DNA from 2 places in the Nakamurella sp. A5-74 genome. Region 2 is predicted to be linked to the other one. Evidence: riboswitches for the same ligand, from Rfam matches in the RefSeq annotation. Region 2 holds a riboswitch; the other holds the start of a gene.

Region 1 (7,437 bases), 1.1 Mb from region 2:
CACCGCACCGGCCCATTCGGGATATGCCGCGACGTCGGCAATGGTGTCCATGATGGCGGCCGGATCAGCGGCCATCTCCACGGACTTCGTCGACGCATCAGCCATGCGCCGAGGTTACCCGTCCCGGAACGTCCGTCGTGCTGCCCCGGTGCCGGCACCGGCCACCGGCCATCGTCGGCGTGAACGGATCACCAACGGACCTCGAACGGGGTCGTCCACCGGGCGAAGTGCCCGACGTTGACGCATTCCGTCCTGCCGCGTCTCGTCCGTTGCACCAACGGCTGGTGGACGTGGCCGGACAGGGCCAACCGCGGGCGGTGCTCGTCAATCGACTCGAGCAGTCCGGGGCCGAACATCTCCGCCCTGGCCGGCACCCGGTCGTAGCGCATCAGCGCCAGGTCGGGCGGGACATGACTGCACAGCACGTCCACCGCGCCGAGCGAGGCAACGGTGCGGGCGAAGTCGGCGGCCGGCTTGATGAAGGGACGCCACGGACGGTCGTCGGTGGCAGGGTCGGGGGGCGGGCCGGCCCTGCGGCTCGCACCGCCGGCCGCGAAGCCCAGGCGTACCCCGTCCAGCTCGATCACCTGGCCGTCGACCATGTCGATGGTGCCGTCCGCCACGGCCGTCCACCGGTCGAGTTCGTCGACGTTGCCGAGGATCAGCAACGGTGGCCGGGACGCTCGGGAAAGTGCCTCCACCACCAGCCGGTACTTGGCGTCGACGATCGCATCGAGAGTGCCGCGCGGATCGGCGAGCGTCTCCCAGAGCGCGACGGACAGCACGTGCATGCCGGCGAAATCACCGACGGTGCGCAGGTCGATCAGCTGTTGCACCGGATCCCGCCCGAAGGCAGCGCCGACGATCCCGGCGCCGGGATCGCGGTAGTCGATGTAGTCGAGCAGGTCCCCGAGCACGATCAACTGCTCGGCACGCGCGGCGACGTCGGCCAGGGCAGCGGAGTTGCCGTGGATGTCCGAGACGAAGCTGACGCGCACACCGACACGCTATCGGCTCGCCGTTCGACGCCTGCCGCTGCCGGTACCGTCGCGGGCATGTGGTCGATGCCGGAACCGGTGCGGCGCTGGGCCGTACATGCCGTCCGGATGCTCCGCTCACGCGGAGGTGCTGATCGAGTCCCGTCGGACCCGCCCGGTCCCGACGGCCTGCCGGTGATCCCGGCAGAGATCCAACCGGAGTCGGATCAGGACGGACGGACGATCGCCGCCGGTCTGACCGCGTTCGGGTTGGGATCAGGAACCCGGATCGCGGTGATGGGCCTGACTCCGGACGGCGACCGCGCGGCTGTCGACGCGATCGAACTGCTGGGCGCCGAGGCCGTGCTCGTTCCCGATCATGCTCACGGACCGCGGCTACGACTGCGGCTCCGCGGGGTCCGCGCCGTGCTGACGCAGAGCCCACACGTCCCGCAGATCGCCGCGGTGGTCGGTGATCTGCCGGACCTGCAACACCTGTGGTCGTGGGACGCCGGCGGCCGGGACGAGCTCATTGCCGCCGCGCACGGCAGGATGCCGGCCTTCCAGGAATGATCGGGCCTGCCGTCCATCCGATTGCCGTCCATCCGGCTGCCGTCCATCCGGCCGCCGTTCCGGCTGCCGTCGATCCAGCGGTCGATCCTGCTGCGGTCAGCGACCGACGGCGTGCGCGACCGGGTAGCCGTTCATCCGTTTGCTCAACGACGTGACCATGATGGGTGCCCCGGTGTGCGAAGCGTGCACGAACAACCCGTCCCCGATGTACATCCCGACGTGGCTGGTGGGCCGGTAGAAGGTGATCAGGTCGCCGACCTGCACATCGGCCAGCGGGATCACCGGTAGCTGCGCTGCCTGCTCGGAACTGGAGCGTGGCACCGTGATCCCGGCCTTCGCCCACGACCAGAGCATCAGCCCGGAGCAGTCGAACGAGTCCGGACCGGTCGCTGCCCAGACATAGGGCAGCCCAACCCTGCTGAGTGCCGCCTGCACGGCGATCGCCGCCTGCGCGTTCGGGGCCTGCTGGGCCGCGCGGACCGAGAGATCCTGCACCGAGATCGAGCGGCTGCCGCGCTCACCGTTGCGGACGGTGACGCCACCGTCGGTCATCTGGACGGCGGCGTCCCGATCTGCGGCGGAGAGCCTGGCGTAGGTCCGCTGGTAGACAGCGACCTTGCCGGCGAGCCGCTGCTTGTCGGCCACCAGCGCATGGGTCGCGGCAACCGCACGACGTTCGGCAGCGGTAGCAGCGTCCGCCGCAGCGGCCGCATCCCGCTCCCGCGCCCGAGCGGCGTCCCGCACCGCTGCGATGCCGTCCCGCTCGGCGGTGGCTTTCTGCTGGGCAGCGGTGAGCGCGCGCTGGGCAGCCTCCGCTGCGCTGAGCAGCTGGGCGTTGTCGTCGGCGACGATGTCCAGCGACGAGGCTCGTTCCAGGAAGTCGTCGGGCGACGTCGCGGTCAGGAACGCCGACATCGATCCGGTCCGGGCGCCGCGGAAACTCGCATCGGCGAACGCGTCGATCTGCTGCTGGTAGCCCGCGGTGACGCCGCTGGTCCGCGCGAGTTCCGCGGCCGCCGCATCGACCCGCCGTTGGGCGACGGCGACCCGCGCGTTCTCGCCCGCGAGCTGCTGCTGTGCCTGCTGCTGTCGTTGACGAGCGGCCACCGATGCGGCAGTGGCCTGGTGCGCCGCGGATTCGGTGGCCAGGACCCGCTCGCCGAACGAGGAGTACTCGCGGGCCGCATCCAGCCAGGCCCGCTGTGCCTGGTCCGGAGTGCTCGGCGCCGCGGCAGCCGGAGCTGCGGAAACCCAGGCAGTCGTGGTGGCTCGGGCGACCGCCGGGCCGCTCGCGGAGGCCGTTCCCGGCGTCGCGAGAGCGGATCCTGCCAGCACGGCAAGACCCAGCGCGACCCTGCCGAACCTCTGCGTGAACTTCACCGAACTCACTCTCGCTCTCCTCGTGGTCCCGACCGACCCGCTGGAACCCCGACAACCTATGGCTCGATCGCTCAGTACCGGCATCGCACGGACCTCGATGTGGACAACTCGATGCCCTGTGGACGAGGACGTCTGACGTCGCTCATCCGATCAGCTCCGCAAGTCGATCGGCCGAGCGCTGCCAGTCCCAGTCGTCCCTGACCCAGGAACGGCCCTGCGCACCCCAGCTGCGGGTCTTCGGATCGACCAGTGCGCGAATGCACGCCTGCGCAACGGCGCCGACGTCCCGGCCGTCGACGACCAGCCCGGTCTGCTCCGGCTTCACCGTCTCGGGTGCGCCGCCGGAGTCGCCGGCCACCACCGGAAGGCCCGAGGCCGAGGCCTCCAGGAACACGATCCCCAGGCCTTCCACGTCCAGCCCGTTCCCCCGCGTGCGGCAGGGCATCGCGAAGGCATCGCCGGCGAGGTAGTGCGCGGGCAGTTCGTGCTCCTCGACGGCACCGGTGAACACCACGGCATCGCCGAGTCCCCCACGCTCCACGAGGATGCGCAGTCGTTGCTCGTCAGGCCCCGAACCGACGATCAGCAGTGCGGTGTCCGGCACCTCGGCACGGATCCGCGGCAGTGCTTCGATCAGCACGTCCTGGCCCTTCCGCGGCACCAGTCTCGACAGGCAGACCAGCACCGGTCGTCCTGCGAGGCCCCACCGTTCCCTGATCCGCTCGCCGGCGGCCCGATCGGGACGGAATCGTTCGGTGTCGACCCCCGGCGCGACCCGTTCCAGAGCTGCTTGCGGTCCGAAGGCACCGGCGATCCGATTCCTGGCGTAGGTGCTGATGTAAGTGAGCACGTCGACGCGGGAGCCGATCCGCCGCAGCGCCTGCCTCGACCCTGGCAGCATCGACCAGCCGACCTCGTGGCCATGGGTACTGGACACGATGCGCTCCGCGCCGGCCCGACGCAGGGCCGGCGCGAGCAGGGCCAAGGGCGCGGTGGCACCGAACCAGACGGCGGACAGCCGGTGCTCGCGGATCAGGCGCGCCGCAGTTCTGGCGACCTGGGGCACCGGCAGCATCAGCGAGGTCGGATGCCGTACCACCGGAAAGGGCTGCGCGGCGTCGAAGTCCTCCGCACCCTGCCAGGCCGGGGCGTAGACCACCAGATCATCCGCCGGCAGGCGACGCGCCAGAGCATGGACGTACGACTGGATACCGCCGGAACGTGGCGGGAAGTCGTTGGTCAGCAGCAGGGTGCGACGCACAGGAGCTCGTCTTCGGCGGTGGTCGGTGGGGGTCAGCCGACGACGCGGTGACCGGTCCCGTTGGGTCCGCCGTAGTACATCGTGGTGACGTAGACCGGCTTCGAAGAGGTCGAGGCGTGCACGATCTGACCATTCCCGATGTACATCGCTACATGGTGCACGGGCGAGTAGTAGGTGATCAGGTCACCCGGTCGGAGCTGGTCGAGCGGGACGTACTGCAGTCCGGCCTGACCGCCCGATGTCCGGGGGATGGTGATGCCTGCCTGGGCATAGGCCCAGGATGTGAAGCCGGAGCAGTCGAAGCTGTCGGGACCTGCGGCGCCGTACACATACGGCGATCCGACCTTGGACAGCGCCGCCTGCACGGCGACCTCGGCAGCGCCGCTCGGGGCAGCAGCGGTCGGGGCAGCAGCGGTCGGGGCAGCAGCGCTCGGGGCAGCCTCGGTCGCGGTGACCTCGGTCGGGGCGGCCTCGGTCGGGGCGGCCTCGGTCGCGGTGACCTCGGTCGCGGTGACCTCGGTCGCGGTGACCTCGGTCGGGGCGGCCTCGGTCGGGGCAGCTTCAGCGGGAGACCCAGGCGCGGCCGCGGCGGACGACGGGTTCTGGCCGGCAGGAGCGTCGGCTACCTTCGGTGCGGCCTGCTCGGCTGCGGCCTGCTCGGCTGCGGCCTGCTCGGCTGCGGCCTGCTGCTGGGCAGCAGCGGCGCGATTGCGGTCGGCGCGGGCCTGGGCCTCCTGGGCTGCCTGCCGAGCGGCGGCGGCCTGGGCGGCGAGCGCTGCCTGCCGCTCCTGCTCGCTCAGCCGATTCTGCAGGGCTTCGAGGCGGTCGGCCTCGCGCTTGAGCTTCGCCTGCCGGCTGCGCACCTGATCGGTGGCGGCGTGGGAGGCCTTGAGAGCAGTTTCGGCGTGGGTCCTCGCGGCGGCGGCATCGGTGACAGCGGCGTCGGCTGCGCTCTTGGCGGCGGCAGCACTGTCGGCGGCCTGCTGGGCCCCGGTCCTGGCCTGGGCCGCAGTCGCCTTCGCCGCAGCTGCGCGGTCGAGGGTCTGCGCGGTGTCGTCGGCGACCAGTTCCAGGGTCGACGCGGTCTCCAGGAAGTCCTCGGGTGAGTTGGCCGTGAACATCGCGGACATCGACCCGAAGCGAGCGCCCCGGAAGCTGGCGTCGGCGAACTCGTCGACCTTGTCCTGGTACGACGCTTCCGCAGCTGACGCAACTGCGAGCTTCTTGGCCGCGGCCGCCGAGGCAGTCCCCGCGGCGGCGTTCCGGGTCTTCGCGGTGCGCAGCGCCTGCTCCTTGGCGGTGACCGTGCGAGCGGCACTCTCGACCTCGGCCCGCGCCTGGTGCTCGACATCGATGGCGACGAGCACCTTCTCGTTCATCGACTCAGCGGCTCCGGTCGCCTCGAGCCAGGCGGTCTGCGCTTCGTCGGCCGTGGTCGGATCCCCCGGATCGGCGAGCAGTCCGTCCGACGTCGGCACCGCGGGACGTACCTGCGGCGCTGCGACGGCGGCGGGTGCGAGCACGACGCCGGCCATCAGGACGCCGACGGTGACGAGAACGCGGGGAATACGAAGGGAGTGCTGGAGCGCAGCGAAAGTACGGCCGCGGGTCGAATGCAAGGTTCCGGTGTGCCTTTCTTCCTTGCCGCCTACCGAGTTAGCTGACGGATTCGGGCAGGAAGTGCCCTACCGCTCCAGCCGGATCACTCCGGCTGTCGCAGATTCACCCCAGTAACTGTGGGTCCCCGGTTCGGCCACCCCGACGGGCCGATTCGGCGGTGATCTCCAGGAACGCCGTGGTCGGCGAGATGAGCTGAAGGTCTCGGTCAGGTTACGAGATGGACACGGACACGTCCAGCCACCTCACTCCGGGTAGCACTGCATTTCACCCGTACGCCGCCTTCGCGTGATCCATCTCACCGCTGCGAGGACGTCGTGCGAGCAACCCCGCCGATCGTCGTCATCCTGCCCGCACTGATCGCGTGACGATCTCCGGACCACTGATCAAGAACGGGCGGATCAGACCGGACTCCGCGAGTACTTCCAGGGCGGCCTGCTCGGTCTGGTCGAACTCCACACCCTCCGGCGGCGCGCCCAGGAGCATGGTGATGACGCAGCCTGAGCAGCCGAACCCCCGAATGGTGCAGGTCTCGCAGTCGATGTGCATGACAGATTCCTTCCTCGGGGGCACGGATCGCGCCCCACGGATCGGCCACCTGTCGTTCGACCAGGTGTTCGAACCGCCACGCTAGGAGCGGGGTCCGACAGAGGGGTCCTCCGGCCTCACCGACCGAGCGCGGCGAGCAGGACTTCCGATCGGGCGACCCTGGCGCCTGCGGCGCCGACATCCGTCATCACCGCGCGGTCGGAGGTGACGACGACCACCGGCCGCCCGGTCGGCTCCGCGTCCACCAGGTCCCTGATCACGTCGTCGGCGATGGTCCCCTGGGGCGAGAACAGCACCCGCACCCCGCGTTGATGACCGGCCGGGGCCACGACGGCGGCGCCGTCGAACACCACCGTGACCTCGGCTCCCGAACGGGCGGCGAACGCTGCAAGGGTCCTGATCAACCGCTCGCGCTGCTCGGCGAGGGTCAGGTGGCCGAAGCCGTTCTTGCTGACGTTGTACCCGTCGACGATCAGGTGGGCCCGCGGCAACCCGAGCGCCTCCGCGAGCCGAGCGGTGTCGGCGATCTCCGGCAGGCGGGGAGTACTCGGTCGGACCAGCCGCCGCGCGACCACGTCCGCCGGATCGACGGGTGCCGCCGCAGGACCGGACGGACCACCGGGCCGTCGTCCGCCGGAGTCAGGGGTCCATTCCGAGCGCAGGCCCTCGATCGCACCGGTCGCGGTCTCCAGCAACAACTCCACCCGGCGGGTCAGCACCCGCTCCCGGTACTCCTGACGCGCCGCGGCCGCCTCCTCACCGGCCTGCAGCGCGGACACCTGGGTCGCCAGGGCTGCGGCCCGCTGTTCCGCGGCGGTGCGGCCCCGGGTCATGATCTCCAGCGCCCGGGCGGCCTCGCGAGCGTGCGCGTCCTTCTCCTGCTGCAGGTGCGCGACCGCGTCGAGCGCCTCCCGCAGCCGACTGCCCTGCTCCCGCAGCCGGGTGGTCAACCGCTCGATCCGGACGGCCGGCCCAGCGTCGTCGTCCGGGCTCCCCGCGACCTCGGTCGGCGTGCCGCGCCCGGCCGGATTCCGCTCGGCGGCCGCCCGCAGTTTCACCAGCTCGGCTTCGGCAGCAAGA
Region 2 (7,437 bases):
AGCAGGGACCGCGCACCCAGCAGCTGCCCACCGACGAACCTCCGGCCACGTCGGCCACCCGGGACCGTCGCCCGCGCAAGGCGGGTCGACCGCGCCGATGACGTCCCTCCCCGGCACGCCGGACCCGTCGATCCCTCGTACGCGTGCTCGGCGCCGGCGGGCGCTCGTGGCCGTGCTGGTCTTCGCGACCCTGGCGCTCTCCGGCTGTACCCGGCCGCTGCCCTCGGTGAGCTTCTTCGGCAACGGCGCACTGGTCTCCGCTGCCCCGACACTGTGGTGCTCCGCCGACTCGACCGCCGAGGCGCTCGACTGTCTGGCCACCCGCTCCGACGCCAGTGCACCGCAGATGACCCTGCGACCGGGTCAGGGCGTCTCGGTCAACGTCCCCGCAGCGATCGGCCTGGCTCCCTGGGTCGTCGTCTTCCGTTTCCGCACTGCTGCGGGCAAGCAGGAGGAACTCCGCAGCGAGCTGTTCTCCTCCGACGCCCGTCAGCAGTACGAGCTGAAGCCGCCGGCGACGACCGATCAGCTGCTGCGCGTGGAAGTGCAGAGCGGGCTGACGCCGATGGCGACCGCGACCGGCAACGGGGTCGACTACGCCGCGCTGCACACCTGGGTCGTGCTGATCGTCGCAGCCTGACCAGCCCCGACCGGCCGGCTTCAGTGGTCGAGCGACCCGGCCATCGAGCGGCTCCGGTCGTCGAACCGCCGACGCAGCAGTGCCCCGGTCCGATGGATCCGGACCTGGGCACCACACTGCATCGGCCGTCAGGCGTCGAGCTCGTTCGCCACGGCTCGCAACATGCCGGCGATCCGGCCACCGATGGCGCGGTCCGGGTAACGGTTGCGCCGCAGGTCGGGCAGCACCTTGGATTCGAGCAGCTTGATCATGTCGTCCATCAGACCGTGCAGCTCCTCAGCCGGACGCCGGTGGGCCACCACGACCGAAGGTGGCGCCTCCAGCAGCACCACCTGCAGGGCCTGCGGGCCACGCCGCCCGTCGGCCACCCCGAACTCGACCTTCTGACCGGGCTTGAGGGCCTCGGTGCCGCTCGGCAGCGCGGAGGTGCGGACGTGCACGTCCGGTCCGTCTTCCTGGGCGATGAAACCGAACCCCTTCTCCGCGTCGTACCACTTCACCCGTCCGCTGGGCATCAGATCCACCTGCTTCTCATCGGCTGTACTGGAACTACCTGTCGTCCGGATCGTCTGCGCCTCGTCGGGGGCGCCTGGCGTACGGAGTTCCGGGATGCGGAATCGCCCGTGTCCACCGGAGGTGTCAACACTACGGCGGGCGGAGTACCCGATTTCTCCGCTCCTGGCGAGCTGCGCCGAGCGTAGCGACCCGCCCGTCCGCAGTGCTTATCCTGGGATGGTGACCTCGTCCAGCGCGCCCTCAACTCCGGCCGACGAACCCGCCGGTGCGGGCCGTCCGTCCCGCACCCCGGTCGAGAAGGTCTCCGGCACCTCACCGCGTCCGGCCACCCTGCGGCGCTCGCCGGTGGTCATGCGGATCGGCATGGTCGTGTTCTGCATCGGCGCGTCGGCCCTGCTGGTGATGCTGGTGCTGTTCGCCTCCGGCGCCCGCGACTTCCCGGTCTGGTTCTGGCTCGTGGTGGCGCTGGCTCCGATCGGGCTGGGTATCTCCGCGTTCCGCATCCGGCAAGCCGGTCTGTCGGTCGACTGACCTGGCCACCTGCCCGCGCTCAGTGCACCGTTGCCAGCAGGTAGCTGCTCAGCCATGCCGGGAAAGCAGTCAGATCGCCCAGGACGACGTCCGCGCCGGCGGAGGCGAGATCCTCACCCGAGATCGGCCCGGTGGCCACCCCGACGGCCATCGCGTCCGCACCGCGCGCTCCGTTGATGTCGCCCAGATGGTCGCCGACATAGACTTCCGCGCCCGCCGAGCGCAGCGCGGCGGACTTCTCCGCACCGAACACCGAACCGACGACGTCGTCCACGACGAGGCCCAGCCGCTCGAGGTGGACCCTGGCATGCGGCTCGTTCTTGGCAGTGACCACCAGCGACCGGCCGCCGTGCGCCCGGACGGTGTCGATCGCCTCGGCGGCCCCCGGCAGTGCGACCGTCATCGGGATGACGATCTCGCAGTAGCGGGCACGGAATCGGGTGACCAGATCCTCCACCGTTGGCGCGTCGAACCCGTACCGGCCGAGCTCGACGACGAGCGGCGGTCCCAACCGGGACGCGAAGGCAGCTCCGTCCAACGGATGCCCGGTCTCGGCCGAGAGCGCCTCGAACAGCGCGACCATCCCGGGACGGGGATCGATCAGCGTCATGTCGAGGTCGAAACCGACGGTGAAACTCACGCTCCGGACACTAGGCGCCGACGCCGCGAACGTTGGAATCGAGAGGGTCGTCGAGATGAATCGGTCTCCGGACGGAGACCGAAGCGTGACCTGCGGGTTGCGACACGCTGATAACGGCCAGGACACGGCTCCCCCGATCGGGTGAACTTCATCTGTTACACGCAACCCGTCCGGAGTGCCACCTGAAACTCCCGCAGGGGTTCCCACCTGCAGCGATGCGGATTATCTCGGTTGGATCACGAAAGTTACCCGTTCGTTACCACATTCCGACGCGATACCCAGAAAGCTTCGCCATCCGTATCGTCGGCCGAGGTCGCAGGAACCTCCTGGAGACCATCTTGGGAGCGGCGCCGAGCACTGTCCGCGCTCCCGGGTACGTACAAGCAATGCCAGGACAGTGGCGGGGGACCCAAGGTTCTCCGGTGGTCACGAGACCACCTCGGGGTGAAGCCGGCGAGAGCCGGCCGGGCTGCCCACAGCTCGAACCCGACAGCTGACTTCGTAGGCGCAGCACGTGGGAGAAAAAGAACATGACCCGTCACCTGGGCCGTCATCGCAAGCCGTCCACCACCAAGACCATCGCCATCCGCACCGCGACCGCTGGCCTGTTCGTCAGCGGCCCCGCCGTTGCGTTGGCCGCCACCGATGCCTCGGCCGCTCCGGCCGCCGTCTGGGACGCCGTCGCCCAGTGCGAATCCACCAACAACTGGTCCATCAACACCGGTAACGGGTACTACGGCGGACTGCAGTTCTCCCAGTCCACCTGGGAGGCCTTCGGCGGCGCCGAGTACGCAAGCCGCGCCGACCTGGCCACCAAGTCCCAGCAGATCGCCATCGCCGAGCGCACCCTCGCCGGCCAGGGCTGGGGTGCGTGGGCCTGTGCCGACAACGTCGGCGCCACCGGCTCGGGCGACTCGAACGCCACCGCAGGCTCCAGCGCGGCTCCGGTCGCCGCCGCGGCCCCCGTCGCAGCTGCGGCCCCCGTCGCAGCTGCGGCCCCCGTCGCTGCCGCCCCCGTTGCTGACGCCCCCGTCGCTGCCGCCCCGAAGGCAGCCTCGACCGCGACCGCCAGTGGCTCGTACACGGTGGCCTCGGGCGATTCTCTCTTCGAGATTGCCTCGCGGTTCGGCACCAGCTGGGAGACGCTGTTCAGCCTGAACAACAGCACCATCGGTGACCCGAACGTCATCTCCGTCGGTCAGGTCCTGAAGGTCACCGGCTCGGCTGCTTCCGCAGCTCCTGCTGCCGCAGCGGCGCCGAGCGCCGCCGCCACCGGCGGTTACAGCGTCAAGGCAGGCGACACCCTCGGCCGGATCGCCTCCGCCCACGGCACCAGCTGGCAGCACCTGTTCAACCTGAACGCCAGCGTGCTGTCCGACCCGAACGTCATCTTCCCGGGTCAGCAGCTCGTCCTCGGCTGAGCCAGCCACCCGAACTGCCGAAGCCCCTCGATCCTCTTCGGGTCGGGGGGCTTCGGCGTTCCTCGGACTGGTCGCTGGTGACAAGCAGACGCGGCCACCCCAAGACCTTGTCGCTGGTGATGAGTGCTGCTGCTGGCAACAAGGACGTCCTTCGCGCCAGCAACAACCCTTGACACCAGCAACAACCCTCGGCCGGCGACACCTGGCCGGTGCCAGCCAGAAGGGTGCAGGCCGGCCACCCGCATCTAGCGCGCCGGGCTGTCCGCTCCGAACGGGGATGCGGTGCGGCCGACCAGATCGGCCACCGAGTCGATCACCAGGGACGGGCGGTAGGGGAATCGCTCCATGCTCTCGCGGGTGGAGATCCCGGTGAGCACCAGGATGGTCGCCAGCCCGGCCTCGAGACCGGCGATCACATCGGTGTCCATCCGGTCCCCGATCATCAACGTCGACTCCGAATGCGCGCCGATCGACCGCAACGCGGACCGCATCATCAACGGGTTCGGCTTGCCGACGAAGTACGGCGTCCGGCCGGTCGCCTTCTCGATCAGCGCAGCGACCGCCCCCGCGGCCGGCAGCACGCCGTAGCGCGACGGTCCCGTGGGATCCGGATTGGTCGCCACGAACCTGGCGCCCTTGTTGATCAGTCGGATCGCTGTCGTCAGCGCCTCGAACGAGTAGTTCCGGGTCTCCCCCAGCACGACGTAATCGGGGTCGCGGTCGGTGATCACGAACCCGGCCTCGTGCAGCGCGGTGGTCAGCCCCACCTCGCCGATCACGAACGCCGATCCATGCGGCCGCTGCGCCTTCAGGAACTCCGCGGTCGCCAGGGCCGAGGTCCACAACCGGTTCTCCGGAATGTGCAGCCCGCTGGAGGAGAGCCTGGCCACCAGGTCGCGCCGGGTGAAGATGGGGTTGTTGGTGACGACGAGGTAGTTCACGCCGCGTTCGGTGAGCTCCGCCAAGAACTCGTCCGCTCCGGGCACCAGGTGCTCCTCGTGCACCAGGACGCCGTCCATGTCCATCAGGTACGACCACTGGGCCGGATCCGGCGCCTGCATGGTGGGATCAGGGGCGGTCGGGTCGGGACTGGTGTCGGAGTCGCTCACCCCACCAGTGTCCTCCAGCGGCCCAGGTCGGACGCAGCCGGAGTCAGCGGGCGAACAACCGCACCTGGGTCGCCTTCACACCGAGGGTGACCGTCGCCCCGAGCACGATCGGTACCGCCGACACGGCCGCGGGGGTGACGTCCGCGGCGATCATCACCCCACCGGGGAGTCGGGTACGGATCCGGACGGCTCCGGCGCCCGGTTCGATCGCCACCACCTCGGCCGTCCACCGGTTCCGGACACTGGTGGCGGCCGGCTGTTCGCTGACGCGCACCGATCCGGTGGCCGTCGGCACCGCGCTCACCGACACGGCGACCGGCGGGAACGCCGCCGCGGCCGCGACCCCGTCCGAGAGCGGCTCCTCGGCGATACCGAACGCCTGCAAGCCTCCGGCGCCCGTCAACCCGCTTCCGTCGGATGCGGTGCCCAGCAACAGGTTCAGGCCGGCGAGGGCGGCCCCGAACTGTGATCCTGGCTCGGTGAGCATCCGCTGGGTCGGGCCCGAGTCGACCACCCGACCGGCATCCATCACCAGCACCCGGTCGGCCAGCATCGCCGCGTCCAGGATCTCGTGGGTCACCAGCACGGTGGTCTGGCCTGCCTCGCGCAGATGCTGTCCCAGCACGTGTCGGATCTCGCCGGCGGTACCGATGTCGGCGGCTGCCAGCGGCTCGTCCAGCAGCAACAAATCAGGCTCGGCGGCCAACGCCCTGGCCAGCGCCACCCGCTGACGCTGCCCGCCCGACAGGTCCGCCGGGCGACGGTCGACCATCGCCGCCAGCCCGAGCCGGCCCAGCCACTCCCGGGCCGCCGCTCGCGCCGCCGGCGCCCGCACTCCTGCCGCGCGCGGGCCGAAGGCGACGTTCTCCACAGCCGAGAGATGCGGGAACAGCAGCGGGTCCTGACCCATCAGACCGATCCTGCGTCGCTCGGGGGGCAGGAAGACCCCGCCGCCGGCGATGTGTCGGCCGGCCACCCGCAGCTCCAGCTCCCGGGGCACGAGCAAGCCGGCCAGTGCCTGCAGGATCGTCGACTTCCCGCAGCCGTTGGGTCCGAGCAGCGCGACGATCTCACCGCGCTCCACAGTCAGGTCGGCAACCACGTCGAACGCGGCGCGCGGCACCAGCAGGCGCGCCCGGACGAACGACTTGCCGGCGACGGCGTCACTCGTCCCGCCCACGATGTCGGCCGCCGACCCGTCCGCCGGCCCGGTCACCACACGGATCTCCGCGGGCGGACGGCGAACAGGATCAGCAGCGCCACCACCACCAGCAGCAGCGACATCGCCACCGCCGTATCGGTACCGTCGCCGCCACCGTTGAACTCGGTGTAGATGGCCAGCGGCATGGTGCGGGTGACGCCCTCCTTGTTGCCGGCGAACAGCGCGGTCGCGCCGAACTCGCCCAGCGCCCGGGCGAAGCAGAGCGCGGTCCCGGACAGCAGCGCGGGTCGCAGCAGCGGCAACGTCACCCGGAACAAGGTCGTGGTTCGACCGGCGCCGAGGGTGGCGGCGACCGTTTCGAAGCGGTCGCCCAGCGATCGCAGCGCACCCTCCAGGGTGAGCACCAGGAACGGGAGAGCGACGAAGGTCTCCGCCAGCACGACGGCGAGAGTGGAGAACGCGATCCGGGTGCCGAACCACTCGAACAGGTACTGCCCGATCAGACCCTGCGTGCTCAGCAGGTACAGCAGCGCGATGCCGCCCACCATCGGCGGCAGCACCAACGGCACCGTCACCAGGGTGCGGAGCAGCCGGATCCACCAACCCTCGCGGCGCGCCAACAGCAGGGCGAGCGGGATCCCCAGGACGAGGCAGACCGCGGTCGCCAGCAGGCCGCACCGCAGCGACAACCAGAGGGCCAGCAGCACCGGTCGGGAACCGAGGGCGGCGGGCAGCTGCGCCCAGTCGGCCTTGGCCAGCAGCGCCACCAACGGCAGCAGCAGCAGGGCGATGCCGAGCCCGGCCGGGACCAGCGCCCAGCGCGGCGGGCCGACGGTGCCGACGGCCGCGCGGACCCGGGCGCTGTCGACCGTGCGACCCACGCGGATCAGGGTGCCCCGAATCCTGCTGCTGTCAACGTCTTCTGCCCTTCGGCGCCGGTGACGACGTCGACGAACGCTGCCGCGGCGGAGGGATTCGGTGCGGCCTTCAGGACGCTGATCGGATAGGAGTTGACGGCTTCGGCCGACTCCTTGAAGTCGATGCCCTCGACCTTGCCCCCAGAACCGGAGACGTCGGTCTTGTAGACGAGGCCGGCATCCGCGTCGCCCTCGGCGACCTTGGTGAGGACGTCGGTCACCTTCTGTTCCTCGCTGGCCGGATCGAGCGTCACCCCTGCAGCGTCGAGAGCCGTCCGGGCGGCGGAACCACACGGCACCTCCGGGGCACAGACCACGGTCGCCACGCCGCTCTTCGCCAGGCTCGCGAGATCGGTGATGCCCTTCGGGTTACCTGGCTTCACCGCGATCTGCAGGGTGTTGGTGGCGAAGATCGTCGGAGTACCGGTGACCAGCCCGGCGTCGGTGGCCTTCGTCATGTTCTTCTGATCGGCGCTGGCGAACACGTCCGCCTCCGCGCCC

What was found. Region 2 has a riboswitch for cyclic di-AMP ahead of ABLG96_RS18095 (transglycosylase family protein). Riboswitches for the same ligand answer to the same signal wherever they lie in the genome.
Region 1: it holds a riboswitch for cyclic di-AMP, as region 2 does, so the genes downstream of both, ABLG96_RS13200 (C40 family peptidase) here and ABLG96_RS18095 (transglycosylase family protein) in region 2, are expected to answer to the same signal.

Annotation. Positions count from the first base shown of each region.
Region 1 covers NZ_CP159218.1:2,873,573-2,881,009, forward strand. The annotation lists gene ABLG96_RS13175 (SRPBCC family protein) at 1-105, opposite strand, end outside; gene ABLG96_RS13180 (metallophosphoesterase) at 189-998, opposite strand; gene ABLG96_RS13185 (hypothetical protein) at 1,056-1,550, shown strand; gene ABLG96_RS13190 (C40 family peptidase) at 1,647-2,930, opposite strand; gene ABLG96_RS13195 (glycosyltransferase family 4 protein) at 3,073-4,191, opposite strand; gene ABLG96_RS13200 (C40 family peptidase) at 4,224-5,810, opposite strand; cyclic di-AMP (ydaO/yuaA leader) riboswitch at 5,823-5,978, opposite strand; gene ABLG96_RS13205 (hypothetical protein) at 6,151-6,357, opposite strand; gene ABLG96_RS13210 (NYN domain-containing protein) at 6,474-7,437, opposite strand, start outside.
Region 2 covers NZ_CP159218.1:3,945,749-3,953,185, forward strand. The annotation lists gene ABLG96_RS18070 (MFS transporter) at 1-101, shown strand, start outside; gene ABLG96_RS18075 (DUF2771 family protein) at 98-640, shown strand; gene ABLG96_RS18080 (cold-shock protein) at 769-1,155, opposite strand; gene ABLG96_RS18085 (hypothetical protein) at 1,376-1,687, shown strand; gene ABLG96_RS18090 (haloacid dehalogenase-like hydrolase) at 1,707-2,327, opposite strand; cyclic di-AMP (ydaO/yuaA leader) riboswitch at 2,705-2,850, shown strand; gene ABLG96_RS18095 (transglycosylase family protein) at 2,858-3,748, shown strand; gene ABLG96_RS18100 (HAD-IIA family hydrolase) at 3,994-4,809, opposite strand; gene ABLG96_RS18105 (ATP-binding cassette domain-containing protein) at 4,901-6,073, opposite strand; gene ABLG96_RS18110 (ABC transporter permease) at 6,070-6,831, opposite strand; gene modA (molybdate ABC transporter substrate-binding protein) at 6,906-7,437, opposite strand, start outside.